4 regions of the Sphingopyxis sp. FD7 genome follow, and region 2 is predicted to be linked to each of the others. Evidence: predicted binding sites of a transcription regulator. Region 2 holds the regulator's gene; each other region holds the start of a gene.

Region 1 (7,419 bases), 1.2 Mb from region 2:
CGCTGCTGCCGAGCGGCTCGGCGAAGCGGCGCTCGGCGGCGACGGGGGGCGGGGTGATTTGCGGGTCGAGCGGGCTCGGCGCGTCGCCCAATATCCGCCGCAGCGCCATTACGGCGTCGGCGCCGAAGCGCGCGGCAAGGTTCGCCATCGGACGGCTTGCGAGGTCGCCGATCGTCTTGAGGCCCGCGCGCACAAGCGCGGTCGTCGCCTCGGCATCCAATTCGAGCGCGGCGACGGGCAGGCGGCGGATCGCCTGCGCTTCGTCGGGGGCGGGGCGCGCCTGATGGCGCGCGAGCGCGCGCGCGGCGTCGGCGGTGGGGCCGAGCGCATGGCGGAGCGTCATGCCGAGGCGCGCGAAGCGGTTTTCGACATCGGCGACCAGTCCGGCCTCGCCGCCGAAAAGATGCGCGGCGCCCGCGATGTCGAGGATCAACCCGTCGGGGGCGTCGAGCGCGACGAGCGGGGTATAGCGCGTGCAGCCCTGTGCCAGCCGATCGAGCCAGTCCTGATCGGCCGTCGGATCGTGTCGAACGACGACAAGCTCGCTCATCTGCGCGCGCGCGTCGGCGAGGGGCATATCGGGGCGCAGCCCGGCCGCGCGCGCGGCGGCATCGACGCTGGCGAGGCGCATCGCGCCGCGCTGCTTCGCGGCAAAGACCAGCGGCGCGTCAGGCGGCTTCGGCGCCGTGCGCAGCCAGCGCTCGGCGGGCAGGAAGGGGAAGAAGAGCGCCAGATAGCGCCGCGTCCCCGGCGCCTTGTCCAAAGCCTTGTTCGTCATGGTTCCAGTCCAGTCGCCAGCGCGCGCCCGCGGCGCCGCCGCGCCAGCGCAGCAGTTCGAGGTTGAAGGCGGGCGCGCCGGGGGCATCGGCGTCGAGCGCGTGTGACGCGGCGGCGGCGACGCTCCAGCGCGTTTCGGCGACGCTCGGCGCGGGCGCGGCACCCAGGCGGAGCATCAGCAGCGTGGTGCCCGCGTCGCGCGCGCCCAGCGCGAGCCGCCGCCCGGCGGTGAGGTCGAGCAGCGGAAACCGCCCCCAGCTTTCGACGATCACCGCCGCCGATCCCGCGCAGCGGACCGCGTCGTTGGCGCAGGCGAGCAGCGCCTTGGGATCGGCCGCCTCGACCAGCAGCAGCCGGTCGGGATCGCCGCCGAGTTCGGCGATGCCGGGGGCATAGATATGCCCTGCTCGCCGCGCCGCATCGGCGGTGCGCAGCCAGATCAGCGGCGCCCGACCCGGCGAGCGCAGCGCGAGAAGCGCGGCAAAGGCGGCGGCGCTTGTCGCGTCGAGCGCGTCGGCAGCGAAAAATTCATGGACCCGCCCGGTCGCGAGCCCACCGCCGAGCGCATCGTCAAAGGACGCATGGCCGCTCGCCAGCCAGTCCGCGGCCGGACGGCTTTTGAAATCGCCACTGGCGGCGATCCGGGCGATGCGTTGGCGCAGCCCGACGAGAGGGTGGGACGACTCGCGCATATTTGTTCCCTATATGTTCTATTGATGCTTTTGGAGCGGCGCTTGTCAAGGGAATCGAGCGCGGTTCACGATGCGCCATCTGTATCGCCGGATCGCCACCGCATGTCTGCTGCGCCGCTAGGGCCGATCGACATTCGGAAGCTGGCGAGTCGAAAAGGGTGGTTTTCCGTGATCCGGAGCGCAGCGTGCTTTTTGCACGTGAGCAGCGGAAGCGCGGAAGGCCGCCATTTGCAGACCGCCAGAGCTGAATGTCGATTGGTCCTAGACCGGACCCGCAGCCTGCATCTCGGCGATCAGGGCATTGTCGATCGCCTTGGCGCGCTTGTATGCCGCGCGTTCGCGCAACGGCGCGACATAGGCTTCAAAGGCCGGACGCGACGCGATCGTCCCGAATTGCAGTCCCCAGTCGATCTGGCTGCCGACATAGACGTCGACGGCGCTGAAACGCTCGCCCGCGACAAAGGCCTTGCCCGCAACCGCGCTCTCCAGCGCGTCGAGCGCCGCGGCGAGCGAGCCGAAGCCCGCCATGCGCTGCTGATCGGCGTCGGGTTCGAATCCGAACATCTTTGCGGTGATCGCCTGCTCGACCGGTCCCGCGGTGAAGAAGAGCCAGCGATAATAGTCGGCGCGGTCGGCGGGCGCGGGCGCGAGTCCCTTTTCGGGAAAGGCATCGGCCAGATAGGCGCAGATCGCGGCGCATTCGGTGATGATCCTGCCCTTGTGGACGATTGCCGGAACCTTGCCCATCGGGTTCACCGCCAGATAGGCGGCGTCCTTCATCGTCGTCCCATATTCGAGGATGCGCGGCTCATAGGGGACGCCGACCTCCTCGAGCATCCAGCGGACGATCTGCCCGCGCGACATGGGGTTGGTATAGAAAATCAGCTCGTCGGCCATGATGCCTCTCCGTCGATGTTGCGAGTCGTTCAGGAACATATCAGGAACACATACGCTGCGCCACTGCTCTTGTTTTGTCATGGCGGCGCGGTAAGGCAAGGCGATGACCGACGAACGCATCTGGACCGCCGCCGTGCTGGTGATCGGCGACGAAATCCTTTCGGGCCGCACGCAGGACAAGAATGTGTCGCAGATCGCGACCTGGCTCGACGTGCAGGGGATCCGCCTGCGCGAAGTGCGCATCGTCCCCGATGTCGAGGATGAGATCGTCGATGCGCTCAACGCGCTGCGCGCGCGCTACGACTATGTCTTCACCACCGGCGGCATCGGGCCGACGCACGACGACATCACCGTCGATGCGGTCGCCAAGGCGCTCGGCGTCGGCGTGATCGTCCACCCGCAGGCCCGCGCGATCCTCGAACGTTATTACACCGCGCGCGGCGGCGAGCTCACCGAAGCGCGGCTGCGCATGGCGCGCACCCCCGACGGCGCCGAACTGATCCCCAACCGCATGTCGGGCGCGCCGGGCATCCGCATCGGCAATCTGTTCGTGATGGCGGGGGTGCCGCACATCACCGCGGGAATGCTCGACGCGCTGACCGGCGAGCTTGAGGGCGGGGCGCCGCTGGTGGCGCATACGATCGGCGCCTGGGCGGCCGAAAGCGAGGTCGCCGACCTGCTTCGCCGCGGCGAAAAGGAGCATCCGGGGGTCGCGATCGGCAGCTATCCCTTTTTCCGCGAGGGCAAGGTCGGCGCCAATTTCGTCATCCGCTCGGTCGACGCCGCGGCGGTCGCGGCGTGCACCGCGATGCTCACCGCGGGGCTCGAGGCGCTGGGCTATGCGGTGACCGACGGCGGCATCTGATCCACGGTCTGCGTCGCGCGCGGCAGGCGGCGCAGCATCGCGATCGCCAGCAGCCCGAAAATCGCGGCGACGATGAACGCGGCGCCGGGGAAATGCACCGGGGCGGCGTCGGCCGTGAAATAGGCCATGGTCCCGGTGAGCAGCATCGGCGCGGCCAGCTGCCCCAGCCCCATCGCCATCGCCGAAATCCCCTGCACTTCGCCCTGCGCATCGGCGCTGGCGCGGCGCGACATCATCGCCATCAGCGAGGGCTGCACCGGCGCCTGCAACGCGATGGGGATCAGCAGCAGGAAGGCGCCGATCGTCGAGGTGGTGAAAGCATAGCCGATATAAACCGCGACCGCGACGAGGATGCCGAGCGTCGCGGCGTCGCGCTCGCCAAAGCGCGCGACCGCGGGGCCGACAACGAACATCTGGCCCAATGCGATCATCACCCCCACGGCGGCGAGGCTCGCGCCGATCATTCCCGGCGACCAGCCAAGCTGCGCGATGCAGTAAAAACTCCACGTCATCGGATAGACGAGGCTGGCGATCTGCCACAGCACGAGCACCCCGGCGACGCCGTCCATTCCGGGCAGCGCGCGCATCGTCTTCCACGCGCCGAGCGGGTTGGCGCGGCGCCAGTCGAAGGCGCGGCGACGTTCCTTCGGCAGCGTTTCGGGGAAGATGAAATAGCCATAGAGCATGTTCGCCGCCGCAAGGATCGCGGCGGCCAGGAACGGCGCGCGCGGGCTCATCTCGCCCAGGAAGCCGCCGATCGCCGGCCCGGCGACGAAGCCGACGCCGAACGCCGCACCGACGAAGCCGAAATTGCGCGCGCGTTCCGTCGGCGGGGTGATGTCCGCGATCGCCGCCTGCGCGGCGGCATAGCTGCCGCCGAAGATGCCCGACAGCGCGCGCGCGACGAACAGCCACGGCAATGTTTCAACCACGGTGAGCAGCGCATAATCGACCGCGAGCCCGCCGAGCGCGAGGAGCAGGATGCGCCGCCGCCCGAACCGATCGGACAGATTGCCGAGCACCGGCGAGGCGAGGAAGGTCGCGACCGCCATCACCAGCCCGATCCACGCGCCGACCTCGATCGCGCGGGGCAGGTCGATCCGCCCGACCTCCATCACCAGCTGGGGCAGCACGGGCATGATGATGCCGAACCCGACCGCGTCGATGAAGATGGTGACGACGATGAAGGGAATGGTGCGCCTTGCCGTCACTTGTGCTTTGCCCTGGCTGTCATTAGGCCGTAACCCCATAAATTGGCCTGGCGCGACCGATCCCTGCCTCATGGTTGCCGATAGATGAAACGGACCGTTTCCGCCTCCCTAAATTGCAGCCTTCCCGAACCCGCCCACCTGATGCTCCCGATCGAGGCGGCAGACGGCGGCGGCGATCCGCGTCCCGGACATTGAGGCCCCCGGCACGGGCAAGGCGCGCGTGGGCGGTTGCGATGACCCGTTGAACCCGCCACCCGAAACCGGACATTGCGACATCGTGGGGCATTGATCTCAAAGCGGCCGTTCAGCTGTTATCGTCCCGCTCCAATTCTGTTCAGCCTGGAATTGAGAACTCCGTTGTTGTCCCAAGCCGTGGTTTCGCGCGATGATCGGGTAACCAGTTGTCCATCGGCCCAATGACGTGCGGGCTCTTCGGAGGAGGGATCATGAAGATTGTTGCTTTCGGTCTCGCCGTTACGCTCGCGGGCATGAGCGTGGCTGCATGGGGTGAGACGCCTCGTAATGCGGGAATCTTTGTCGATCCGAACAGCACGACGAAACAGGCTGCCGAACGGCTGGATGGCCAATCGCGGCGTGACGCCCTGCTTTTGTCCCGCATCGCATCGGCGTCGTGGTTTGCCAATGGCACGCCGGAAATGGTCGAGGCCAAGGTCCGCGAGATCGTAGATCGCGCAACGGCCGCGGGGCAGGTTCCCGTCCTTGTAGCCTATAACATTCCGTTCCGGGACTGCGCGCTCTATTCGGCCGGCGGCGCATCTGATGGCGCGGCTTATCTTGCGTGGATCAAGGGTTTCGCGGCGGGCATCGGGGAGCGAAAGGCGATCGTCATTCTCGAACCCGACGGCCTTGGCATCATTCCCTGGCACCGGACGCTCGATGGATCGGTCGAAAATTGCCGGCCTGAGGGGCAGGATGGCCGTGCGTCCGAAGCGAGATACGCGCAATTGCGCGGCGCGGTCGCGATCCTTGCCGCCCTGCCCAATTCGCGCGTGTATCTCGATGGAACCGGCAGCAGCTGGCTTGCGCCGGGGGAAACCGCGAATCGCCTGATCAAGGCCGACGTTGCCCGCACCGCGGGCTTCTTTCTCAACGTCTCGAACTTCGAGAGCGACGTGCGCGTGCTTCCCTACGCGCGCTGGGTCAGCGATTGTATCGCGCTGGTGACGCGCGGCGGGATCGACCCGCGCGACTGCCCAAGCCAGTATGGCCCGGCGCTATTCGGCGATACGTCGACATGGTCGGCAACGGACGACGCATACGACAGGCTGTTCGAGATCGCCAACCTACGGCGCGATCCGGCATCGCAAAAGCATGCGGTGATCGATACCAGCCGCAACGGCAGGGGATCGTGGGAACCGCCGACAGGCAAATATCGGGACGCCGAAATCTGGTGCAACCCACCTGGTCGCGGGTTGGGGCGCCGACCGACGTTGGAGAGCGGCAATCCCTATGTCGATGGCTTTCTGTGGATCAAGGTTCCGGGTGAATCCGACGGGCAATGTTTTCGCGGGACGGCCGGGCCGGCCGATCCCGAACGGGGCATGATTGCGCCGTCGGCGGGGCAATGGTTTCCCGCGCAGGCCCGCGAACTGATCGAACTGGCCGATCCGCCGCTGGCGTCCGAATGAATGATATTTGCAGCCGCGCCGCGTCAGCTGCCGTGCGGCCGGGCAGTCGAAGCCCGCACGAGCAGGTCGTGCGAATGGTCGCGTCGCTGTGATGTCGGCGCGGCTTCCTCTCCGTCGAGCCGCGCGATCAAGCGGTCGGCGGCATCCCAGGCCATCTGGCGCACCGGCTGGTTCACGGTCGTAAGCTGCGGCCATGTCGTTCGCGACACTTCCGAATTGTCGAATCCTGCGACCGACAGATCACCGGGAACCGACAGGCCAAGGTCGCGCGCTGCGGCGATTGTAGCCACCGCCATGTCGTCGTTCTGGGCAAGGATGGCGGAGGGACGAGGGTTGCGATCGAGGAGTTCGCGCGCAACCCGGTAACCGACCTCGTAAGTGAAATCGCCCGTCACGACGCGCGATTCGGCGATGGATACACCCGCTGCCGCAAAGGCCCGGCGATAGCCCTCCAGCCGACTCCGGCTGGCGGCGTGCGAAGGGTCGCCCAGGATGATGCCGACGTCGCGGTGTCCCAGAGCCAGTATATGTTCGGCGATGCTGAAGGCGGCGGCGACCTCGTCCATCGCGACGACGATGCCGCGATCGAGATCGCTGTGCGGGGTGATCCGCGCATAGGGAAATTTCTGCCGGTCGAGAATGTCGAGCAGTTCGGGCTGGTCGCACGCGGGCGGAGCGAGCAGCGCGCCGTCCAGCCCGGCGCGCAGAAGCAGCCGCCCGAGTTCGTCGGGTCGGCTGGCAACATGGTTGAAGGGAAGGACGACGAGCCGGTAGCGCCCGCTTTCCAGACGGCCGAGCGCGCCGTTCTGCAATTCGACGACATAGCTGGGACTCGGACGCTCGTAGGTGAGGCCGATGAGAAAGGAGCGGCGTGCGATCAGGCTCTGCGCGGCAAGGTTGGGGTGATAGTCGAGCGCGGCCGCGGCTTCCTTGACCTTGCGGCGCACGGTGTCGCTGACATGCGGGGCGTCGTTGAGCGCGCGCGATACGGTCTTGGGCGTGACGCCCGCCACGCGCGCGATGTCGACGATCGTGGTTCGCTTTGAAATTATCCCCTCCGATCAGCTGGATAGCGATCGATTTCCGATGACATCCCGTGATGTCGACCATCGTCTTAGCGGCTCTGTTGACTTCTGTCGATGAGTAGCAGTAAACGTTGACCGAGAATCGGTAAACGTTGACATAAACGGGGGAGAGGAAATGAGCGTGCCGCGCGGGGCCTTGATGGCGCTTGGAGTGACGTCGTTGGTGGCGCTCGCTTCGCCTTTTGGTGTTCGCGCTGCGACGGCCGGGAGTTCGACCGGGATCGGCGCCGAGGCGCAGCCGGC
Region 2 (7,419 bases):
TCGAACCATTCGACGGCCTGGGCGCGGCTGATGATCTCGTCATCGCCATGCCCCCAGCCGAGGCGGAGCAGATAATTGTTCACCGCTTCGGGGAGGTATCCCATCGCGTCGCGGTACGCATCGACGCCGAGCGCGCCGTGGCGCTTCGACAGCTTCGCCCCGTCGGCGCCGTGGATCAGCGGGACGTGGGCATAGACCGGCTCGCGCCACCCCATCGCGCGGATCAGCGCCAGCTGGCGGAACGCGTTGTTGAGGTGATCGTCGCCGCGAATCACATGGGTGACGCCCATGTCGTTATCGTCGACGACGACGCTCAGCATATAGGTGGGGGTGCCGTCGCTGCGCAGCAGGATGAAATCGTCGAGTTCGGCATTCTGCACCGTGACCTCGCCCTGCACCCGGTCGGCGATCGTCACCGCGCCGTCCTGCGGCGCGCGGAGGCGAAGGACGTGCGGCGCCGCGGGGTCGCCGTCGGCGCGGTCGCGCCACGGGCTGCGGACGCGGAATGGCTGGCGCTTTTCCTGCGCCTCGGCGCGCATCGCGGCAAGCTCGTCCGGCGTCAGGTAACAGCGATAGGCCGCGCCGCGCGCGAGCAGTTCGTGCGCGACCTCGGCATGGCGCGGCGCGCGGGCGAACTGGAACACCGTCTCGCCGTCCCAGTCGAGCTCCAGCCAGCGCATCCCGTCCAGAATCGCGTCGATCGCCGCGTCGGTCGACCGCGCGCGGTCGGTATCCTCGATCCGCAGCAGGAACCGGCCGCCGTGATGGCGGGCGAACAGCCAGTTGAACAGCGCGGTGCGCGCGCCGCCGATGTGCAGATAGCCGGTGGGCGAGGGCGCGAAGCGCGTCACCACGTCGGCGCCGGTCGCCTCGGGCGTCGCTTCTGCCACTTTGGTTGGGTTTTCGGTTGCCACCACGGCCTCTTTCACTCACTTTGCCGCCCGGTCGGGCGGGATCGGGGGTGCCCCTAGCATGGCGACAAGTCCGCTTCAAACGCCCATTGCACCCCGCCGCGCCGCCCGCTGGAAAGCGCTCGTCGCGGCGCTCGAAACGCGACTGGAGGCGGAGCGCGAACGCATCGGCCTCTGGCTCCCCGTCGCGCTGGGGGCGGGCATCGCCGCATGGCTCGCACTGCCGACCAGGGGGCACTGGATCGGGTCGTTGCTGCTACTCGCCGCCGGGGTGCTCGGCGGGCTGATGATTGGCTGGCGCCGCCGCGCCGGCCGAGCGGTCGCGGTCGGCTGCGGCGTGATGGCGGCGGGGATGCTGCTCATCTGGGGCCGCGCGCTGTGGGTTGCAGCGCCCGTGCTCGTGCAGCCGGTCGTCACCGAATTTTCCGCCATCGTCGAACGCGTCGAGCCGCGGCCCGCCAGGGGGCAGGTGCGGATTCTTGCCCGGCCAAGCGCGCGCGCCGACCTGCCGCCGCGCATCCGCCTGACCCTGCGCACCGAACAGGCGGGCGACCTGGCCGCGGGCGAGGCGATCGGGGTGCGCGCGCGGCTGATGCCGCCGCCGACCGCCAGCCTGCCCGGCGGCTATGATTTCGCGCGGCGCGCGTGGTTCGACGGCATCGGCGCGGTGGGAACGGTGCTCGGCGACGTCGCGCGCGTGCCAGGCCGGGCGGATGCCGAACCGCCGCTGCGCGCACGGCTGAGCGCGCATATTCAGGGTGAGGTCGAAGGCTCGGCGGGCGGCATCGCGGCGGCGCTGGTGACCGGCGACCGCGGCGCGATTGCCGAGGCCGACGAAGAGGCAATGCGGCGGAGCGGGCTCGCGCACCTGCTGTCGATCAGCGGGCTGCACGTCACGGCGGTCGTCGGTTTCGCGATGCTGCTGGCGATGCGGCTGTTCGCGCTGAGCCAGCGGCTCGCGCTCGCGGGCCTTGTCTTGCCGCTCGCGGCGGCGGCGGGGGCGCTCGCGGGCGGGGGTTATACATGGCTCGCCGGGGCCGAAGTGCCGACCTTGCGTTCGTTCATCGCCGCGTTGCTCGTGCTCGTCGCCTTCCTGATGGGACGCGAGGCGCTGACCTTGCGGCTCGTCGCGGCGGGGGCGCTGATCGTGCTCCTGTGGCGGCCCGAGGCGCTGGCGGGGCCGAGTTTCCAGCTGAGCTTTGCCGCGGTCGCCGCGATCGTCGCCCTCCACGAAAGCCCGGCGATGCAGGCGTTCCTCGCGCGCCGTGAGGAATCGTGGCCGTTTCGCCTGGGGCGCGGCGTCATCGGCTTGCTGATTACGGGCCTCGTCGTCGAGGTCGCGCTCACGCCGATCGCGCTTTTCCATTTCCACAAGGCGGGGCTGTACGGCGCGCTCGCCAATGTCATCGCGATCCCGCTCACAACCTTTGTCGTCATGCCTGCCGAGGCACTGGCGCTACTGTTCGACAGCGTCGGACTTGGGGCGCCCTTCTGGTGGGTCGCCGAACAGGCGCTGCGGTTGCTGATTGCGCTCGCCCACGCCGTTTCGGGCGCGCCGGGGGCGGTGACGACGCTGCCCAGCTTTCCGCCATGGGGCTTTGGCCTGGCGCTATTCGGCGGGCTGTGGATATTGCTGTGGAAGACGCGCTGGCGCCGATGGGGGATGATTCCGCTCGCGGCGGGCGCCGCCGTGCTGTTTGCGCAGCCGCGCCCCGACCTGCTGGTCACCGGCGACGGACGGCACATCGCCGCGGCCCTGCCCGACGGCGGTTACGCGCTGCTCCGCGATCGCGCGGGCGACTATGTCCGCGACAGCATGGCCGAAGCCGCCGGAATCGACGCCCCGCTCGCCACGCTCGCCGATCTCGATCATGTCGAGTGCAACCGCGATTTCTGCCGCTGGGTGCAGGGCGCGGGGACGGCGCGGCGCATCATCCTCGCCTCGCGCGGGCGCGACCGGGTCGAGGGCACGGACATGGCCGCGGCGTGCGCCGCCGCCGATATTGTCATCAGCGACCGCTGGCTGCCGCGCGAATGCGTCGGCCGCTGGCTGACGATCGAGCGCGACAGCCTCGCCGAAACGGGCGGGCTCGCGCTCTATCTTGGCGAACGGCCCAAAGCCGTCGCCGCATTGCGATCCGGCGCCGAGCATCCGTGGCGCCGCCCGCAGCAGGTCAGTGGTAACGACGAAGCAATCCCGACAGACGCCCTTGCACAATGACGCGCTCGGCAGGGTAGCGTTGCGGTTCATAGGCGCTGTTCGCAGGATCGAGCCGGATCATCTTGCCTTCGCGGCGGAAAAATTTGAGTGTCGCATCCTGCCCGTCGACAAGCGCGACGACAATGTCACCCTCGCGCGCCGTATCCGCTTTCTGGATCAGCGCATAGTCGCCGTCGAAAATGCCCGCCTCGACCATCGAGTCGCCCGACACTTCGAGCGCATAATGTTCGCCCGCGCCGAGCAGCGCCGCGGGAACGGCGAGCTGCTCATGGTCCTCAAACGCTTCGATCGGGACACCCGCGGCGATTCTGCCGTGCAGCGGCACTTCGATAATGTCGTTCGCGGCGATCGGTTTGAGTGCGGGGGGCGTCTTGCGGAGCGCGACGACATTGTCGCGATTGTTGTTCACCACGGACTTCGCGGCTTCGGGCAGCTTCAGCACCTCCAGCGCGCGCGCGCGATTGGGCAGGCGGCGGAGAAAGCCCCTTTCTTCCAGGGCGCTTATCAGACGGTGGATGCCCGATTTCGACTTGAGGCCCAGCGCCTCCTTCATCTCCTCGAACGAGGGCGAGATGCCGCTCGCGTCGAGGCGCTGCTGGATGAAGTGGAGCAGTTCATGCTGCTTCGCGGTCAACATCGGTCATTCTCCATGAAGGCCTGGAGCGTCAGGCCGGACATAGCGGGAACGATAGTGGAACAAAGCAGAACTTGTCAAGCGATGGCGATATAGTCCGCTGCATCGCCCGCGCTGCGCGCCGGGGCGTCTATATCGCGGATCAGCAGCGCATTGGCCGCGGCGAGCGGGAGGGTGCGGCCGCTTTCCTGCCCCACGAGCGGGGTGAGCAGCCCGCGCTCGACCCGCGCGCGCAGATAGTCGCGGCGCGTTCCCCCCGCATCCAGCGGCGCGGCGAGCGGCGCGCGCTGCACCGGCGGCAAGGGTGCGCGCGCACCCGCGAGATGACGAACGAGCGGGAGTAGGAACAGCGTCGCGGTGACGAAGGCCGACGAGGGATTGCCGGGCAGGCCGAGCAGGATCGCATCGCCCAGCGTTCCGGCGATCAGCGGCTTGCCGGGCTTCATCGCGATCTTCCAGAAATCGAGCCGCCCGCCCGCATCAACCAGCGCGCCGCGGACATGGTCATGATCGCCGACCGACGCGCCGCCGACGGTGACGATGACGTCGTGATGCCGCGCCAGATCCTTGAGAACCCCTGCCAGCGCCGCGCGGTCGTCGCGGACGTGGAGCGGCTGCACGGGCACGGCGACCTCGCCCGCGAGCATCGCGGCGAGCATCACGCCGTTGCTGTCGGGGATCTGGCCGGGGCCGAGCGCGCGGCCTGGGGCCACAAGTTCGTGGCCGGTGGTGAGGATCGCGACGCGCGGTCGGGCGCCGACGGGAAGCGTGCCCGCGCCGCTCATCGCCGCGGTGGCGATGGCGCCGGGCGTCAGCCATGAGCCCGCCGCGAGCAGCGCGTCGCCGGCCGCGAAATCGGCGGCGCGCGCGCGGATGTGGCGACCGCGGCTCCCCGGACCGTCGCCGGTCAGGACCAGCCGGTCGCCCTCGCGCGCGACATCCTCCTGCACGATCACCGTGTCGGCGCCGGGCGGGACGATCGCGCCGGTGAAGATGCGCAGCGCCTCGCCGACGCCGACCGCGCGGTCGGGCGCCGCACCCGCGGCGACCTCGCCGGTCACGGCCCACGGGCCGGGCAGGTCGTCGAAGCGGATCGCATAGCCGTCCATCGCCGACAGCGGCGCCGCGGGCTGGTCGCGCCCGGCGAGGACGTCGGCGGCGAGATAGCGGCCATGCGCTTCGGCAAGCGCGACCGTTTCGCCCGCGAGCGGCGCGCGCAGCCCGATCAGGCGCGCCTGCGCCTCCTCGACGGGCAAGAGCGCGCTCATTCGGCGCGCCAGTCGCCCGAGCGGCCGCCGCTCTTTTCGAGCAGGCGGACGTCGCCGATCACCATCGCGCGGTCGAGCGCCTTGGCCATGTCATAGAGGGTGAGCAACGCGACCGACGCGGCGGTCAGCGCCTCCATCTCGACGCCGGTTGGCCCGGTCGTCTGCGCGACCGCCGTGACGGCGATGCCATTGTCCTCCCACGCGAAATCCACGCCAACCTTGGTGAGCGCGAGCGGATGGCAGAGCGGGATGAGGTCGGCGGTGCGCTTGGCTGCCATGATGCCGGCGATACGCGCGGTGGAAAGCACGTCGCCCTTGGGCGCATTGCCGCCGCGGATGGCTTCGAGAGCCTCCGCCGACATGGCGATGCGTCCGCCGGCGACGGCGCGACGCTGCGTCGCGGGCTTGGCGCCGACATCGACCATATGCGCGGCGCCGCTGTCGTCGAGATGAGTCGGTTTGAGGGTCATAAGGGGAGCGAAGCAAGGGGCGAGGCGAAAGGCAAGGGGGACAGAGGAGGAATTGTCGGGGAACGGCCGGAATCCACCCCACACCAGCCGCACAAGGCTGACCTTTCCTGACCTTTGGACCGATTGCGCCGGGGCCGTGCCGACCGCTCCGCGCCCCGAAGCGGACATCCGGCGCCTAATCGTAAACGCACGCATCCAGCCCGTCGCGCCGGACCTGGCCGATGCGCGCGGCGATGGTGTTGCCATAGCGGCGCGTGAAGCCCGACGGGCTCACCGCCTCGCGCTTCCGGGGCAGCGGCAGGATGGCGGCGATGCGCGCCGCCTCGCGCGGGGTCAGCTTGGCCGCGCCCTTCTTGAAATAACGCCGCGCCCCCGCCTCGACGCCATAGGTGCCGATCCCCGTCTCGGCGACGTTGAGGTAAACCTCCATGATCCGCCTTTTGCCCCAGATCGTCTCGATCAGGAAGGTGAACCAGACTTCGGGCACCTTGCGGACATAGCGCGTCCAGCCGCTGCCCTGCCACAGAAAGACATTTTTCGCGGTCTGCTGGCTGATCGTCGATCCGCCGCGCAGCCGCTTGCCCCTGGCGTTGCGCTCGATCGCTTCCTCGATCGCCTCGGTGTCGAAGCCGCTGTGGCTACAGAATTTCCCGTCCTCCGCCGCGATCACCGCGCGGACCATGTTGCGGTCGATGTCCGACAGGCTGGTCCAGTCCTTGGTGATGCCGTTGCGGTCGGCCAGCATGGTGAAGGTCACCGGCGGCGGCACCACGGCATAGACGAGCACCCACAGCACCGAAAAGGCGATCAGCCATAACAGCCATTTGAGCGGACGGAGAAGCCAATGGGATTTACGGCGCCGGGTCGATTTCGCAGTGGGCATGATGGTTCATTAGCCGCTTGCCGACGCGCGGCAAGCGGCTGTTTGGTGTCGGGAGGGGCGTCAGGCCTTGGGCGGTTCGCCGCCCGGCCCGTCGCCATGCTTCTTGTCGCCGTCCTTCTTGTCCGTGGCGGCGTCGATCGCCTCGCCCGCCTTAGCGGCGGCGCCCCTGGCCGCGTCGGCGGCGTCGGACGCGAGCGAGCGCATCTTCGCCTCGGCTTCGGCTTCCTTGCCGCTCATCACGACCCACGCCATCGCCGCGGCGGCGATCAGCGCGAACAGGGCGAGCCAATATCCGATTTCCCAATTGACCTGGATCATCGCCATCGCCGCGCGGTCCATGTCGCCGCCGCCGCCGTTTTTCGCGGCCTCGGCCATGATCGCATCCTTGCTGTAGCGCCAGGTGCCGAGGAAGATCAGCACCAGCGCGGCGACCGACGTGCCGAGCACCAGCTTCGCCGCTTCGCGCCCGCGCGTGAAGAGCAGGAACAGACCTCCCGCAATCGCCAGCAGCGCCAGGATCAGCCACAGGTTCATCGCCGCGCCATCGCCCGCCGACGCCGCGCGCCCCATCGTCGTGACATTGCCAAAGGCAAGGCCAAAGCCCGTCGCTTCGGCGATCTTCTGTTCGGAGCAGCTGATCGTCATCCACGGCAGCAGGAAGGCGACGAGGGCGATGCCCTTGGGAATCCGGATCCATTTCCACATGCTGTTTCCCCCTCACGGTAAACGCGACCCGGCGGGCAGGCTAGCCGATTGTCTCGCCGAGTCAAATCGCCGGTTCAGGGGTCGAAGCGGATCACGGCATAGGGGGCGGGCAGGCCGTCGACGGGGCGTTGGGTTTCGGCGCGCCAGAGCTTTCCTTCCCCAAAATCCTCGCGGGTCGCATAGGCCCCCACAACACGCCCGGCGGCCAGCCGATAGGGCAGGCCTTCGCCGTCGAGCGGTGCGATGGCGTCGGCGACGTGGAAATGCAGGTGCGGCTGGGTGACATGGCCGGTCGCTCCGACCCGGCCGATGACCTGCCCTTTGCGA
Region 3 (7,079 bases), 1.5 Mb from region 2:
GGGAACATAGGCGGCCGTGAATTTTGGCAGGGCCACAGCGAGGCCCGCATCGACGACGGCGGCGGAGAGGTCGATTATTCCGACCTGGCACATCGCGACGGTGCGGCCATAGTCGTCGATGTCGCGCTGTTCGCAGCGCACGGACTGGCCTTCCACGATCGCGGCGAGCTTGTCGGCCGCTTCCTGGCCGCAGGCCCAGGGACCGTCGCCGCGCGTGCAGGTCTGCTTCAGTTCGGGCGCGTCGATCCCGTAAAGCCGGACGACGATACCTGTGAGGTTGAACGTATCGCCGTCGGAGACCCGCGCGGGGCCGCTCACGTCCTGTGCGACCGACGGGGTAGGGGGCAGGGCGAGCGAGAAGATGATAGCGGCGATCGCGGTGCGCGTGGGCCGGCGTGTCGCGCGGTTCGGGTTTTTCGATGTCACAGCAGGGTTGCGGCCGTGCGTGCCGCATTTTTCCTGGTACGACCCGCGTACCAGAGCTCGGGCGTGTGATCGATGACGAGACGATCGGCGGGATATTGGGTGACGAGCTTCATCGCCTCCTCGGCCGGTGCGTGCAGCCATGCCTCATGGTCTTCGGGATGTAGGATAACGGGCATGCGGTCATGGACCTCGAGCATCTCGGGGACGGCATCGACCATCACCATGGTGTAGCTGTCGCCCCATTCGTCGGTCGGACGCCAGAAGCCCGCGCAGGCAGCCAGCGGCTGGTCGGCAATGCTGATCCATGTGCGTGTCATTTGCCCTTCGGGCCCAACGGCTTCGGCGAAGGCGGTGATCGGGATGAGGCAGCGATGCCCGGGCTGGACGAACCATTCGCGCCACATGCCGTAAGGCGACATCAGCTTGTCGTCGCGGGCGTTGTTGACGTGGGTCGGCTTGTTGGGCTTGCCGGTCTTCTTGTTGGTGGAATGCCGCGGAAAGCCCCACACCATTGCGTCGAGCTGGCGTTCGCCGGCGACCTCGCGAACGACGAAGCCCGTGCCGCCCTTCCAGACATCACCGGTGCTCGCATTGGTCTGCTTCTTGCGCTGCGCCTTGAAATGCGATGCGACCTCGTCGACCGAGGCCTTGAGCGTGATCTGGTTGCACATCGGCGGCTCCCGTTCAGGCGGCGCCGAGCAGCCCCTCGAAACTGGGCTGGATCGGCGGCGTGATCGTGAAGCTACCTTCGGGGAAGGGGCGCAAGATGTCCAGCGGCGGGCGCTCCTGTTGCATCCAGTCGAACCAATCGTCGGGATCGACGACCGCCACATGGCGGTCCTTGTGCGGCGCAAGGTCCGGATAGGCGGGGACGGTCAACGCCGCGAAGGCATCGGGATAGTCGCGCGTCCCTCGCTGCCAGACCCCGGCAATGCAGAAGAAGGGGATGTCGGTGACGAGGCTTGCCGCATAGAGCGTCTTGCCGTCGCGCTTGATGCCGAACTCGTTGGCGAGGATGAGGCAGGGGCTTTCGATCCGCGCGGTTTCGGACTTGAGCAGCGGGATCTGTCCGATCTCGGGGTCGCGCGACCGGAGGCCCCAATGCGCCTCGATCTGGCGTTCTTCCTGGCCATCCCAGATCATGATCCGGTGCCCGCCTTTGCCGACACCCTGCAGGACGTCGTCGAAATCTCTCTCCATCGTCTAGCTCCTAGCTCCGGTAGCGGCGGATCGCGCGCTTCCATTCGCGTTCGTCGACCCGCTCCTTGATGCAGATCGCGTCCTTGTCCCAATTGACCACTTCGAGGCGGAGCGGTTCGACGCGGCGGCCGGAACTCCAGGCGCATTGCCGGCACCAGAAATGGCGGCACGCCTTGCGAAGATTATCGTCCCAGCCTTTGCGGTGAAAGCGGTACCAAAGCAGTCCCGCATCGAACTTGGCGTGATGACCGCAGCGGCAAACGGGCTGCACCGCATAATGCCAGATGGCCGCCTCGAAAATGTGCGTGGCCCGCGGAATGCCCGATTTCGTATGCTGCACGTCACAGCGCCAGCACCAGCTGATCGGCGTCGGCGGCGGCCGTGGTCTCACCGTGGATGCGCGCGATCGTCAGCGCCAGTTCCTGCGCGGCCGCTTCGCGTATGATTTCCGTTGGCGCGGTGAGGCCGACGCGCGCCCATCCTGGGGCGTCCAGGAGTGCGCGTGCGACTCGGTCAGGGTCGATTCTCATCATGGATCAATGAGAACATAAAAAGAACAAATGAGCAAGCTGCGGTACGCGCGCGTGGGCCCGTCTTCGCGATGCCGCCGCCACGCAAGCGGCCCCGGCGCAAGCCGAACGGACGGGCTCGGCCGTCCGGGCGTCCGCCCATTTCGGCATTTTCCAAGAAGCCGCCCAATAGCAATCGGCCCGAAACGCCAAAGCGGGTATCTTTGGAGCCCAGGGATACCCTGTGTTAAGCTTGGCTGTGCGGGGCGCACGCTGGTCGATCGTGCTTTGCGCCGGGTCAGTGACGCCGAATTATAGAGAGGAAAGATTACTCCAGATTGGCAAACCTTGTACGGAAAAGACAAACTATCCCGGCTGCAGGAAAGTTTTGTTTTTGAGAATGGCGAGGTTTCCCTAACGGCGGCCGCGTCGGTGGAGGGGCCTCTGGTGCCGATAAAGGGACCGGTCTCATCATTCCGATAACAGTCGGCCGGGCACGCGACCCGCCCGGCCGTATCTGGGCGGCGCTCCGCGTCCAGACCCCGGTTTTCCGGGCGCGGGGTGCCGTCATTTTCAGGGGCTAAGGCCACCCGGGGCTGCGCTCGGAATATTCGCTTCGGCGAGTGCGCGCCTACAAACTACCTGACCGCCATATCCAACGGTCAGAAGCCACGCATTAACCCGACGTGGCAGCGCGGAGAGCCCGCGAGCCGCATTGGTCACGCGAGGCGGGTGACGGGGTGAGGGCGCCGCGCATCCATGCGGCGTGGTGCACGCAGAGCTGACGTCGCCACTGCTATCTCATGACATTGCTGCCCGTCAGTTCGGGAGGCCACCTCCCCTATATCGCTCCCCTTCTTTCCGCTGACCCAGCCAGTCCTCTCAGTGACGCAGTGATCGGCTTTCGGCCTCCGCACGCCACGGCGCGGGCGGCGAGGTGAGCGCGCGCATGCGGGCAGCGGCGTGGGCCGAGGGCGCGGCGCCACAGAGGAGAGAAGGATCGGGAAGAGTGTCGCCGGGAAATGGTTCGCGCGCGACATTCGAAAGTAAGTGTCATGAATATCGGTGAAATCAGGAATGTGAATGATCGTCTGACTGGCTCGATCGCGACCCGCACGATCGACCTCCCGCGCATCGGTCTGCGCAAGGTCGAGAGCATGAACCCGCGGGCACCCGTTTACGAGGTGCTGGCGCTCAACGTCGCCCGGCGCTGGGTGCAGGTCGGGGCGCTGTGGGAAGCGGCGTCGAAGAAGACCGGCGAGGTTTTCCTCGCGGGCAATATCGACGACCCGAGCCTCCCCGAACCGCTGCCGGTGGCGCTGTTTCCGTCCGAAGACGGCGGCTACACCATCGCGTGGCGCCGCGAGACCGTCCGTGCCGAGTTCGGCGGCGGTTTCGACGCGAGCACGCGCAGCTATGACGAGCAGCCGCAGGACCGCGGCTTCGGCGAGAGCACGGCGGGCTCGAACGGCGCGCTGATGGGCGCCGGCGCCGACCTCGACGACGAGGTGCCCTTCGGCTGACGAAGGCGCCGCAACCGGGCCGGGAGGCGCAGCTGCGCTTCCCGGCTCTTTTCTTGCCCGATCCAAGGAGACCGAACATGGTCGCTCATTCTTCCGCGCAAAGTGTTGACAGCTTTGCAGACCTTCGTGCCCTCTACGCCGAACAGATCGCCACGCCCGAATTCCAGGCATCGTTCGGCGATCCCATCCCGCTTTCGATCATCGAACCCGGTGACGAGCCGGGCGAGCATGACATGCCCGAACCCTTCGCGGCGCAGGCCGAATGCGGCGGGATCATCGCGACGATCTTCGACCTTTTCAACGACACGAGGCTCGCGCCGCTTTCCGCCGAGATCGCGTGGGGGTTCGTGAACAGCTTCCACTTCGTCGCCGGGAAACTCGAGCGCCGCGAGGATGCTCTCGCGGCCGAGGTTGGCGAGATGGTCCGGCGCATGGACATGAGCGAGGTGTTCAACAGCGAGCTCGAGGAAAAGCAGCTCCTGTGCCAATCGACTGCCGAACAGCGCGCGGCGATCGAATGCATGCGTGACTATGCCGCCGAAATGTATCGCACCCAGTCGGGCTGGCCCTGGTCGCCCGCGCGCGGATCGCGTGCATCCTCGGCCTCGACTGCGAGCCAGATCGCGGCGCAGGACTTCCTGCGCGAACGGGCACTCGATGCGCGCGAGCGCTACCTGCCGCAGGGGCCGGTCGTCGTCTTCTCCGGCCCCGCGCAATGGCACGACTGGGAGATGCTTTGGCGGCGGCTCGACGAGATCCGCGCCCGCGTGCCCCATATGACGCTGGTGACGACCGGGCAGCGCAAGGGCGCCGACGCGATCGCTGCAGCGTGGGCGGGGCGATCCGAAACCCGCGTACCCGTCGTGGCCTTCGGCCTCTACGGGACCGGGCGTAAGACCGCCTTCACCCGCAACCGAAAGCTCGCCGAACTTCGTCCCGTCGAAGCGGTGGTTTGCGAGGGGTCGGGATTGCAGGCCAATCTCTACCAGACGCTGCGACAGGCCAATGTCCCGATCCACGCCTTCCGCAAGACGGACCAGGCGCCTGAGAAGGAGAGCGCCGTCCGCCGCCCCACCGCGCATGGCGCGATGAAAGCGGCGCGCGGCGATCCGATGTTCGCCGCCGCCTGACATCGGCCGGGCCATAGGCCCGACCGTCACTTTGATCTCCCTGAGCCGGTGCGCTGAAGCGCGCCGGCTTTTCTTTTTGCTGCAGGGGATTTGCCGCACGTCCTGACCGCCCAGGCTGCGCCGAACCAGCCACACCGCCGTGCTCGCATATCGCGCCGTACAAGAACGGGAGCCTTTGCGGATCGGGGGCATCGAGCCCCCGCTCCGCAAACCTCTTCCTCTCTCTCAAGTCTTCTTATCGTGGCACGGGACCGCATCGGCCTCAAGGACGGCGGGGCCCCACCATTTTCCCTGGCGGGTCGGGCGCGGGGCTTCTTCCTTCCATGTGCGGTGGCCGCCAGAGAAAATCGTGACCCCCACCGCCGCTTCGCGGTCGGGCTTCGCCCGATCCTTGACCCCGATGCTCGGCGCCCGTGCAGGGGGAATGACCTCTCAATCTAGAGGAGGTCAATATGACGACGTTCAAACGCAGCATAAGGGATTTTTCGGAAATCGCCGCACTTATTGCCGAGGAGACGGGAGAGGCGAACGACAGCTTCAGTGCCGCCTTCGACACCGATCTCGAACGCAGCAGGCTTGGGAAAAGCGAGGAGGAACTGACGTGCGATATGCCCGATGCGATGCAGGTGCAGCTTGCCGTCGAACTGATGATCACGACCGTGTTCGACGTGCTGCGCGACACGCGCATCGAAAGCGCGGCCGAACGGATCGCATGGGGGATCGTCCACAGCTTCCACCGCGTCGCAGGACAGTTCGCCGGACAGTCCGACCGGGCGGCGCAGGAGGTGCGCGAGTTGCTGCGCTCGGCCGACGGCAGCGAGATCCACGGCGTCGAACTTGAGGAACAGCAGCAACTCCTGGAATCGCTCGATGAAGCGAGCGATGCCATAGCCTGCATGCGCGATCATGCAGCGGACATCTTCCATGCCGAAACGGGGCGTCCGTGGTCGGCGCCGAAAGCGACGCTGGTATCGTCGAAGCGCACCGCGTCGGTTATCGCGGGGACCGATTATCTCGCGGCGCGCCGCCAGCGCCGCCTCGCGCAGCATTTTCCGGCGGGGCCGCTGGTGGTCTTCTCCGGGGGCGCTCGCTGGGCCGACCATCGCCCGATCTACAAGGCGCTTGAGGAGATGAAAGCGGCGCGCCCCGACATGGTGCTGCTGACCACCGCGCAGGACAGGGGCGCCGATGCCATCGCCGCGGCGTGGGCAGCAAGAACGAAGACGCCGCTGGTCGCGCTGGGGATCGACAAGGCGCGCTGGGGGAACCGGGCGGGGTTCGTCCGCAACGACCAGATCGCGCGGTTGCAGCCGGTGGGTGCCGTGGTCGCCGAGGGTACCGGGGTGCAGGCGCAGCTCGTGCGGGTGCTGCGGGCGGCGGGGGTAGACCCGGTGCTGCTCCCGCATCACGATATGCCGCGCGAACGGGTGCGAGCATAGAAAGGCGAGGGGATCGGTTCGGGCGCAAGCTCGGACCGATCCCCTTTTTTATGTCGAGCGTCCTGTCGCCACCCTCAGGGAACCGGACGCGGGAGCGCCCGGTCCCGTCGGGCGGCGATGCGGTGCGGCGCACCGGCCTCCTGCGCGCGGCTTCGCCGTGCTCGTCGCTGGGACCATCCCTTCGGGATGGGCGTCATTTGTTCGGGGCCATCCCCGAGAGGGCTTTTAGCGCCGCGACAGATGCAGTCCCTCCAGCACGGATCGCAAGATCGACGATCTCCCGAAATTCACGCTCGGTGAGCGTCTCGACAGGGAGCTCGGGCACGATCGCGGCATATTTGCCGCGCAGCGCGCGGCGGGCATTTTCGACATCGTCTGCGACCTTGCGCTGGCGCGCTTCGAGGTCGGCGAGGCGCTCGCGTTCACTCTTCTTGGGCATGTCCATCTTCCTTTCGATGGTCTGCCCGCCACGCACTTTCCTATCGAATGGATACGCCATGAATCAAGTCTCCCGAGAATATGCCCGGCGGGCCGCCGGGAAGGAAGAAATCCCCCTGGCGGGGGAGCCCGCGCGCCTTCCGGCACGAGGCTGCGCAGCGACATGGTCGCTGCGGTGGGCGGACGCACGCCGTTGGCGTTTGTAATGCACCCTACGCACGGGTGCTGCGTCGCGCTCTGGCCTGCAAAACCGAGGGTATTCGCGCGAATTCGCAAGAGTGCCGTCGGGCGTCACATGTCCGACATGTCGGACAAGCCCGGCGGACTTTGTCGGACAGCGCCGCTAACCCCTTGATCCGCCGCGCCATCTCCCATCTGACGTGTCGGACGCATTAGGCCATTGGAATATTGGAG
Region 4 (7,419 bases), 170 kb from region 2:
TTAAATAGCCGCTTCGCTCGCGAACGACTCCCAGTCGATTAATGAAATTTCTCCAATGCACGGAGGCCATGGCTCGCGATCGACCTTGTCGCTTCCGCCAACTTAAATAGATTTCACGAATGGAAGGGTCATATACGTCTGCTCCCCCAGCCAATCGTTCGACAAAATAGGCGCCTTCAACGAATTTCTTCGACGACGCGAATTCTTCAAGAAGTATTAAAAGCTTATGTGCCTCGGATTGCGATAGTACCGCTCCTCCGGCTGGGTAATTTGAATAGGTCTGGCTGTTATCACAATCGAGCAGAAGCGCGGCCATCAGACCCAGAAGTTCAATGTCGTCATTGGTCAAGAAGACCCGCGGATTATAAATCCCCATAGAAAGCTACCAAATCCGAGAGCGAAATCGTTCAAACCGAAAACCCCCCAGCGTTCCGCCGGTTCGAGCTTGCCGCCAACACCTTCTTCCCCTGCGGGGTCAGCGCCCATTTGGCTCCCTGCTGCACCACCAGCCCCAGCGCGGCGAGTTCGTCGCGGACGGGATCGGTGGGGAGCCCGGGGTGGCGGTTCGACAGGCGCTCCAGGCAGGCGCGCTGCGGCTGGCTGAGGATCAGGAGTTTTTCTTTTTTCTTTTCGGTCATTTTGTTTTTCGTAATCCTGTTGATTTGCCGCGACGCGATCGGTTGCGCTGGCTGGATTTCACCATTTTCCGCCCAAGGCGTCGATGGCTTTGAGCAGCGCCTTTTTGCTGCTGGAGCGGTTTTTGCCCGCATTGCGCGGCAGTTCGGGATTGCCGAGTGCGGCGCGGCGCGCGGCGAGGTCGGCCGAAAAGCGGGCAAAGTTGATGCGTGGCCCCGTCCAGTCGGGCGCCAGTTCAGGCTTTGAGCGCTGCGATGCCATAGTCTCCGACCGTTTCCTGTCTGATACGCCTTTCCAGATAGTCGAGATCGACATTCGGGTGAAGGGCAAACAAAATCCGCGCCTGATCCAGCCGGTCTTGCGCCGATCCGGAGGCATATTGACCCATGCGGTCGGCGATCAGATCCTCGACTGAAATGATGGCAAAGCTCGATCCGTCGCCCGTGTCCTCGACGAGCAGAATATGGTCGTGATCAATGTTGCCGTCCATCGGAACCGACCCGACAATTTCAAAGCCGAGTTTGAGTCCGGGGTGAACCCAGCCGCGCGCCAGTTGCCCGACGCCGGATGGCCGGATGAACCCGGCGTTTTGCAGTTCCTCGTCCAGCGCATCCTGCCACGGCGAGCAGATATCGAAATCGCCCGTCATCAAAGCGCTGCCCGAATAATATTCGACCGCCGCCCCTCCCACCAGCACCGGACGGGACAGGCCCCGTGCCGCCATCGCCTCGCTCACCCGAGCGAAGAGGCGAAGTGCCGCCTCGAACTCGGGGCGATAGGGGGAGGTCATTACTCCGCCGCGATCCCCGCTTTCGCGAACATGTCCTCGCCGTCGTTTTCGGCGTCGCCCGCCGGCGCGGCGTCGTCGCTGGTCTTGGCCTTCTTGCGGTTGTCGAAGCTGGTCCACACGGTGTTCCAGTCGCCGCGCGTCGCGGCCTTGCTGTACTCGGTCGCGCGCGTTTCGAAGAAATTGGCATGCTCGACGCCGTTCAAGAGCGGGGCAAGCCACGGCAGCGGGTGTTCGTCGATCATGTAGATCGGCTGGAAACCCAATTGCCCCAGGCGCCAGTCGGCGATGTAGCGGATGTAGCGCTTGATCTCCTTGGGCGTCATGCCGGGGACGGGGCCCTGTTCGAACGCCAGGTCGATGAACGCATCCTCGAGCCGCACCGTTTTCTGGCAGCAGTCGATGATGTCCTCCTTCACCGACTTGGTCAGGCAGCCGCGTTCCTTGACGAAGGCGTGGAAGAGGCGCGTGATCCCCTCGCAGTGCAGGCTTTCGTCGCGCACGGACCAGCTGACGATCTGGCCCATGCCCTTCATCTTGTTGAAGCGCGGGAAGTTCATCAGCATCGCGAAGCTGGCGAAGAGCTGCAGCCCCTCGGTGAAGCCGCCGAACATCGCGAGCGTGCGCGCGATATCCTCGTCGCTGTCGACGCCGAAGGTGCCGAGATAGTCGTGCTTCGCGCGCATCTCGTCATATTCGAGGAACATGCCATATTCGCTCTCGGGCATGCCGATCGTGTCGAGCAGGTGGCTGTAGGCCGCGATATGCACCGTCTCCATGTTGCTGAACGCGGTCAGCATCATCTTGATCTCGGTCGGCTTGAACACGCGGCCATACTTGTCGTGGTAGCAATCCTGCACCTCGACGTCCGCCTGGGTGAAGAAGCGGAAGATCTGGGTGAGCAGGTTGCGCTCATGTTCGGAAATCTTCTGCGCCCAGTCGCGGCAATCCTCGCCCAGCGGCACCTCTTCGGGCATCCAGTGGATCTGTTGCTGGCGCTTCCAGAAGTCATAGGCCCAGGGATATTCGAAGGGCTTGTAGGTCTTGCGGGCTTCGAGAAGGGGCATCTACGGTCTCCAGACTGGCTTCTATATCTCCTCTCCCACCGGGAGAGGAAGGGGCCCAAGGCGTCAGCCTTGGGAAGGTGAGGGTGTTCGGCGGTTGGATGATGGCGCGTTGCCGCCCTCACCCTCCCGCCGCTTCGCGGCTCCTTCCCTCTCCCGGAGGGAGAGGGATATTTGTTCGAGGACGCCTTTCGTGTTCGCGAGGACGTCGTTGTTCCAGAAGCGGAGGACCGTCAGGCCCTGCGCCTGCAGAAATTCGGTGCGGCGGGCGTCGTAGGCCGCCGCCTCGGCATGTTGGCCCCCATCCACCTCGATCACCAGCTTCGCGGCGAAGCTGTAGAAATCGGCGAAATAGGGGCCGATCGGTACCTGCCGCCGCCATTTCGCGGCGGGGAAGGCTTCGCGCAGCGCGCGCCACATCCGCTTTTCGGCGTCGGTGGCGTCCTTGCGCAAGGTCCGGGCGCGGGTGACGGTGCCGGAGGGTTGGTGGCGATAGGTTCGCATCCTCGTCGTCGCCCTCACCCTCACCCTTCCGGCGCTTCGCGCCTCCCTCCCTCTCCCGGGAGGAGAGGGATTTTGGGCGTCACTGACACGCCAGACACTCGTCGTAATCGGTGGTCGCGAGCTCGTATTTCGCCGCCTCGGGCGTGTTGTCGGCCTCGACCCCGCCCGCGAAGCCGGCGCGCTGGACGCTTTTCGAGCGGAGATAATAGAGCGATTTGATGCCGAGTTCCCATGCGCGATAGTGGAGCATCAGCAGATCCCATTTCTCGACGTCCGCCGGGATGAACAGGTTCAGCGACGCCGCCTGGTCGATATAGGGCGTGCGGTCGGCGGCGAGTTCGAGCAGCCAGCGCTGGTCGATCTCGAAGCTCGTCTTGAACACATCCTTTTCGTCCTGCGTCAGAAAGTCGAGGTGCTGGACGCTGCCGCCGCGTTCGAGGATCGAGTTCCACACTGCGTCGCTGTTCTTCGCCTTGTCGACGAGCAGCGCTTCCAAGTGCGGGTTGCGGATCGAGAAGCTGCCCGACAGCGTCTTGTGCGTGTAGATATTCGCCGGGATCGGCTCGATGCACGCGCTGGTGCCGCCGCAGATGATGGAAATCGACGCGGTCGGCGCGATCGCCATCTTGCAGCTGAAACGCTCCATCACGCCCTGATCGGCGGCGTCGGGGCAGGGGCCGCGTTCCTTTGCGAGCAGCATCGAGGCGGCGTCGACCTGCGCGCGGATATGCTTGAAGATCCTGAGGTTCGACGATTTCGCCATCGCGCCCTCGAACGGCAGGCCGCGCGCCTGCAGGAAGCTGTGAAAGCCCATGACGCCGAGGCCGACGCTGCGTTCGCGGCTGGCGCTATATTTGGCGCGCGCCATTTCGGGCGGGGCGCGGTCGATATAGTCCTGGAGGACATTGTCGAGCATGCGCATGACATCCTCGATGAAACGCTTGTCGCCGTTCCATTCGTCCCAGGTTTCGAGGTTGAGGCTCGAGAGGCAGCAGACCGCGGTACGATCGTTGCCGAGATGGTCGCGGCCGGTCGGCAGCGTGATCTCGCTGCACAGGTTCGAGGTCGTGACCTTCAGCCCCAGATCGCGGTGATGCTTGGGCATCATGCGGTTCACCTGGTCGATGAAGATGATATAGGGCTCGCCCGTCGCGAGGCGCGTTTCGACGAGCTTCTGGAAGAGGCTGCGCGCGTCGACGGTGCCGCGCACGCTGCCATCCTTGGGCGATTTGAGGTTGAACTCGGCGCCGTCGCGGACGGCTTCCATGAACTCGTCGGTCACGAGCACACCGTGGTGGAGGTTCAAGGCCTTGCGGTTGAAGTCGCCCGACGGTTTGCGAATCTCCAGAAACTCCTCGATCTCGGGATGCGAGATGTCGAGATAGCAGGCGGCCGAGCCGCGGCGGAGCGAACCCTGGCTGATCGCGAGGGTCAGGCTGTCCATCACGCGGACGAAGGGAATGATGCCGCTGGTCTTGCCGTTGAGGCCGACGGGTTCGCCGATGCCGCGCACCGCGCCCCAATAGGTGCCGATGCCGCCGCCGCGCGAAGCGAGCCAGACATTCTCGTTCCAGGTGCCGACGATACCCTCGAGGCTGTCGTCGACCGAGTTGAGGTAGCAGCTGATCGGCAGGCCGCGCCCCGTTCCGCCGTTCGACAGCACCGGGGTCGCGGGCATGAACCAGAGCTTCGAGATATAATCATAGAGGCGCTGGGCATGATCCTGGTCGTCGGCATAGGCGTCGGCGACGCGCGCGAAGAGATCCTGATAGGATTCGCCGGGCAGGAGATAGCGGTCCTGCAGCGTTTCCTTGCCGAAATCGGTGAGCAGCGCGTCGCGGGTCGCATCGGTGACGATAGCGAATCGGCGTGCATGAACCTTGGGTTCGCCGCCGTCGCCCGGCGTCGCCGCGGGCGCGGGCGTCGATTCGCGCTTCGCCTCCGGCGCTGCGGGCGCATCATTCTTCGTCAGTTCCACCGTCGCCACGTCGTTCGTCTCCACCCGTTCGCTTTCCCGAAAATCCATCCTGTTCGCCCCCCGATCCATATGCGCACAAAGATGTGCATGTTCCTGTCTTGTTCGACTCAGGGCGAAGCCCTGACCTTAGCATCTTTACCCGCCCGCATGGGCACCCTTTTTTGGACGCAAGCAGGGTTTTTCCGGGCCCATATGCGATGGGCGACGGAAATCCGCCACTTCCAGCCTGATACAATTTATTGGGGTGCCCCCGTGGTCGACCCACCACCCATAGTGCCACGTCGGCGCGACGATGCAAGAGAGTAAATGACGGATCGGGGACTCAACTCGTCGATATTTTGATTCGACTGGTCGACGGTCATGCGCGTCGGCGACGCGCGTTGCCAGCGTTTCTGCGGCCCCCGGCGCGGTCCATGCCGGGGGCGCGGCGCCGAAAAATATGCGGCGGCGAAAGTCGGTGGCGGGGAGGAGAGGAGATTTACACGCCTGTGGCGGTTAACGACCGGTTGCAGACCTTTATTCAATCGTCATCCCGGCGAAGGCCGGGATCTCATCCTCTCGGTTTGCCGCACCGGCGAGATCCCGGCCTTCGCCGGGATGACGGATAAGGGTTCGCCGGGATGACGGATAAGGGCAGGTCCGGAATCCACCCCGAAGTGGCCTCTGGTCGGTGCATCCGTGCGGGCCATAAGGGCAAAAGAAAAGGGCCCCGGCGATGCCGGAGCCCCTGTCTTAATTTCGTTCCAGATTAAGCCTGGCCGCCAGCACTGTCAGTGCCACCGCCGCCCAGGAAGCGCCAAAACCAACCCATGACAAATCTCCTGATAAGACTGCCCACGCAGAACAGTTAACAGGGCATATACCTTAATTAGTAAGGTAAATCGAGTCTTAGAGTCTGATTCAAAATTATCGCGATAGATTTCATGCTCTTGCGATACGGCGGACGAAGAGCTGAATTGAGGCGATGAACAGCCACGCGGTTGCCGATGCGATGGTCTGCTCGAAGTCTTTGGCGAGGCGGCGGTTGCGACCGAGCCACGCAAAGGTCCGCTCGACCACCCAGCGTCTGGGCAGGACCTCGAAGCCCTTGGCATGGTCGGATCGCTTGATGATCTCGACCGTCCACTTCCCGATCTTGCGCAGCGCCTGGCGAAGCTTGTCGCCAGCATAGCCGCCATCGGCGAAGATGTGCCTGAGCCAAGGGTGACGGCGGATGATCTCGGCCAGAACAAACGGCGCGCCATCGCGATCCTGCACGTCAGCGGTGTGGATCACGGCATGAACGAGATTGCCCTCGGTGTCGGTCACGATGTGTCGCTTGCGGCCCTTGATCTTCTTGCCTGCGTCATAGCCGCAAGGCCCGCCGCTTTCCGTGGTTTTCACGCTTTGGCTGTCGATGACCCCAGCGCTCGGAGAAGCCTCGCGCCCGAGGGCTTCCCGCCCGATCAGCAGCAGGGCGTGATTGAGCGAGAGCCACAGACCATTGTCGCGCCACAGATAGAACCAGCGCCGCACCGTCGAGACCGGAGGAAAGCAGGGCGGCAACATCCGCCAGGGCAGCCCACCGCGCAGCAGATACAGGATCGCCTCGATGATCCGCCGCAGCGGCCATTTGCGCGGTCGCCCTACACAGCAAGGGCCCGGAAGTAACGGCTCCAGCACGGCCCATTCCGCATCGGTCAAATCGCTTGGCAAAGCCAGGTCGGCACGGGCATACTGCGCCCGGGTGGTGTCGGTCCACATCGTTGAACTCCCGAAGTTTGTTGCAAAACCCCGTGAATCAGCGACTTGGGCTCGCGTCAAGCTAACCCGCTGGCACCACTCAACTTAATTTCGGATCAGGCTCTTAACTATAAAGATTGCCGCCATTTTGGCGATTATGCGGTGCGGCTGTGCGGCGGGGTCGTCAGGGCGGCGACGAGATCGGAAAACAATTGCGGTTTTCCAAGATGATAGCCTTGGCCGACATCGCAACCGAGGCCGACGAGCAGCGCCATTGTTTCTGCATCTTCAATGCCTTCGGCGACCGCGACGGCGCCGAGACGGTGCGCCAGATCGACGGTCGATTTGACGACTTCGCGGTTGCGCTGCGAATCGCGCATTGTCGAAACGAATCGCTTGTCGATCTTGATTTCGTCGGCCTCGATCTCGGTCAGATATTCGAGGTTCGACTGGCCGGTGCCATAATCGTCGATCGAAAGGCGAATCCCCGTGCGGCGGAGTTGCGCCAGCGTCTGGCGCGCCTGTCGGCTGTTTTCGATCTGTGCGGTTTCGGTGATCTCGATCGTCAACGCCTCCGGCGGCAGATGATGCGCGTTGAGCATGACGCGGATCGTTCCGACAAGGTCGCTGTGGTCGAGCAGCGTCGCGGACAGGTTGACCGACATGTTGATGTGGACGCCGCGCTCGCGCAGCTGCGCCGCCGACCGGATCGCCTGATCCATCACGAA

The links. Region 2 encodes LexA, which represses DNA repair genes until DNA is damaged. Its sites were predicted from a motif close to GTTCCNCNCTTGTTCT; they were not measured.
Region 1: a site for LexA is predicted at 1,474-1,489, ahead of SPYCA_RS19620 (ImuA family protein). Genes of this name have one in related genera too.
Region 3: a site for LexA is predicted at 2,169-2,184, ahead of SPYCA_RS02430 (DUF6771 family protein). Genes of this name have one in related genera too.
Region 4: a site for LexA is predicted at 5,059-5,074, ahead of SPYCA_RS10175 (ribonucleoside-diphosphate reductase subunit alpha). Genes of this name have one in related genera too.

What each region holds. Positions count from the first base shown of each region.
Region 1 covers NZ_AP017898.1:3,238,067-3,245,485, forward strand. The annotation lists gene SPYCA_RS15760 (Y-family DNA polymerase) at 1-778, opposite strand, end outside; gene SPYCA_RS19620 (ImuA family protein) at 669-1,469, opposite strand; gene SPYCA_RS15770 (glutathione S-transferase family protein) at 1,731-2,366, opposite strand; gene SPYCA_RS15775 (competence/damage-inducible protein A) at 2,470-3,231, shown strand; gene SPYCA_RS15780 (MFS transporter) at 3,204-4,442, opposite strand; gene SPYCA_RS15790 (glycoside hydrolase family 6 protein) at 4,889-6,091, shown strand; gene SPYCA_RS15795 (LacI family DNA-binding transcriptional regulator) at 6,115-7,143, opposite strand; gene SPYCA_RS15800 (glycoside hydrolase family 3 protein) at 7,292-7,419, shown strand, end outside.
Region 2 covers NZ_AP017898.1:1,992,101-1,999,519, reverse strand. The annotation lists gene gltX (glutamate--tRNA ligase) at 1-914, opposite strand, end outside; gene SPYCA_RS09420 (ComEC/Rec2 family competence protein) at 973-3,132, shown strand; gene lexA (transcriptional repressor LexA) at 3,086-3,769, opposite strand; gene SPYCA_RS09410 (molybdopterin molybdotransferase MoeA) at 3,844-5,034, opposite strand; gene moaC (cyclic pyranopterin monophosphate synthase MoaC) at 5,031-5,504, opposite strand; gene mtgA (monofunctional biosynthetic peptidoglycan transglycosylase) at 5,680-6,387, opposite strand; gene SPYCA_RS09395 (hypothetical protein) at 6,448-7,092, opposite strand; gene SPYCA_RS09390 (M23 family metallopeptidase) at 7,167-7,419, opposite strand, start outside.
Region 3 covers NZ_AP017898.1:518,191-525,269, forward strand. The annotation lists gene SPYCA_RS02415 (thermonuclease family protein) at 1-318, opposite strand, end outside; gene SPYCA_RS19465 (SOS response-associated peptidase) at 423-1,097, opposite strand; gene SPYCA_RS19175 (hypothetical protein) at 1,111-1,626, opposite strand; gene SPYCA_RS02425 (hypothetical protein) at 1,637-1,966, opposite strand; gene SPYCA_RS02430 (DUF6771 family protein) at 1,968-2,156, opposite strand; gene SPYCA_RS02435 (DUF736 domain-containing protein) at 3,191-3,658, shown strand; gene SPYCA_RS02440 (DUF2493 domain-containing protein) at 3,736-4,788, shown strand; gene SPYCA_RS02445 (SLOG family protein) at 5,241-6,227, shown strand; gene SPYCA_RS02450 (hypothetical protein) at 6,421-6,666, opposite strand.
Region 4 covers NZ_AP017898.1:2,157,287-2,164,705, reverse strand. The annotation lists gene SPYCA_RS19035 (hypothetical protein) at 1-349, opposite strand, end outside; gene SPYCA_RS10200 (hypothetical protein) at 408-638, opposite strand; gene SPYCA_RS10195 (hypothetical protein) at 697-897, opposite strand; gene SPYCA_RS10190 (hypothetical protein) at 872-1,426, opposite strand; gene SPYCA_RS10185 (ribonucleotide-diphosphate reductase subunit beta) at 1,426-2,490, opposite strand; gene SPYCA_RS10180 (endonuclease domain-containing protein) at 2,554-2,991, opposite strand; gene SPYCA_RS10175 (ribonucleoside-diphosphate reductase subunit alpha) at 3,071-5,017, opposite strand; gene SPYCA_RS10170 (IS5 family transposase) at 5,891-6,712, opposite strand; gene SPYCA_RS10165 (EAL domain-containing protein) at 6,847-7,419, opposite strand, start outside.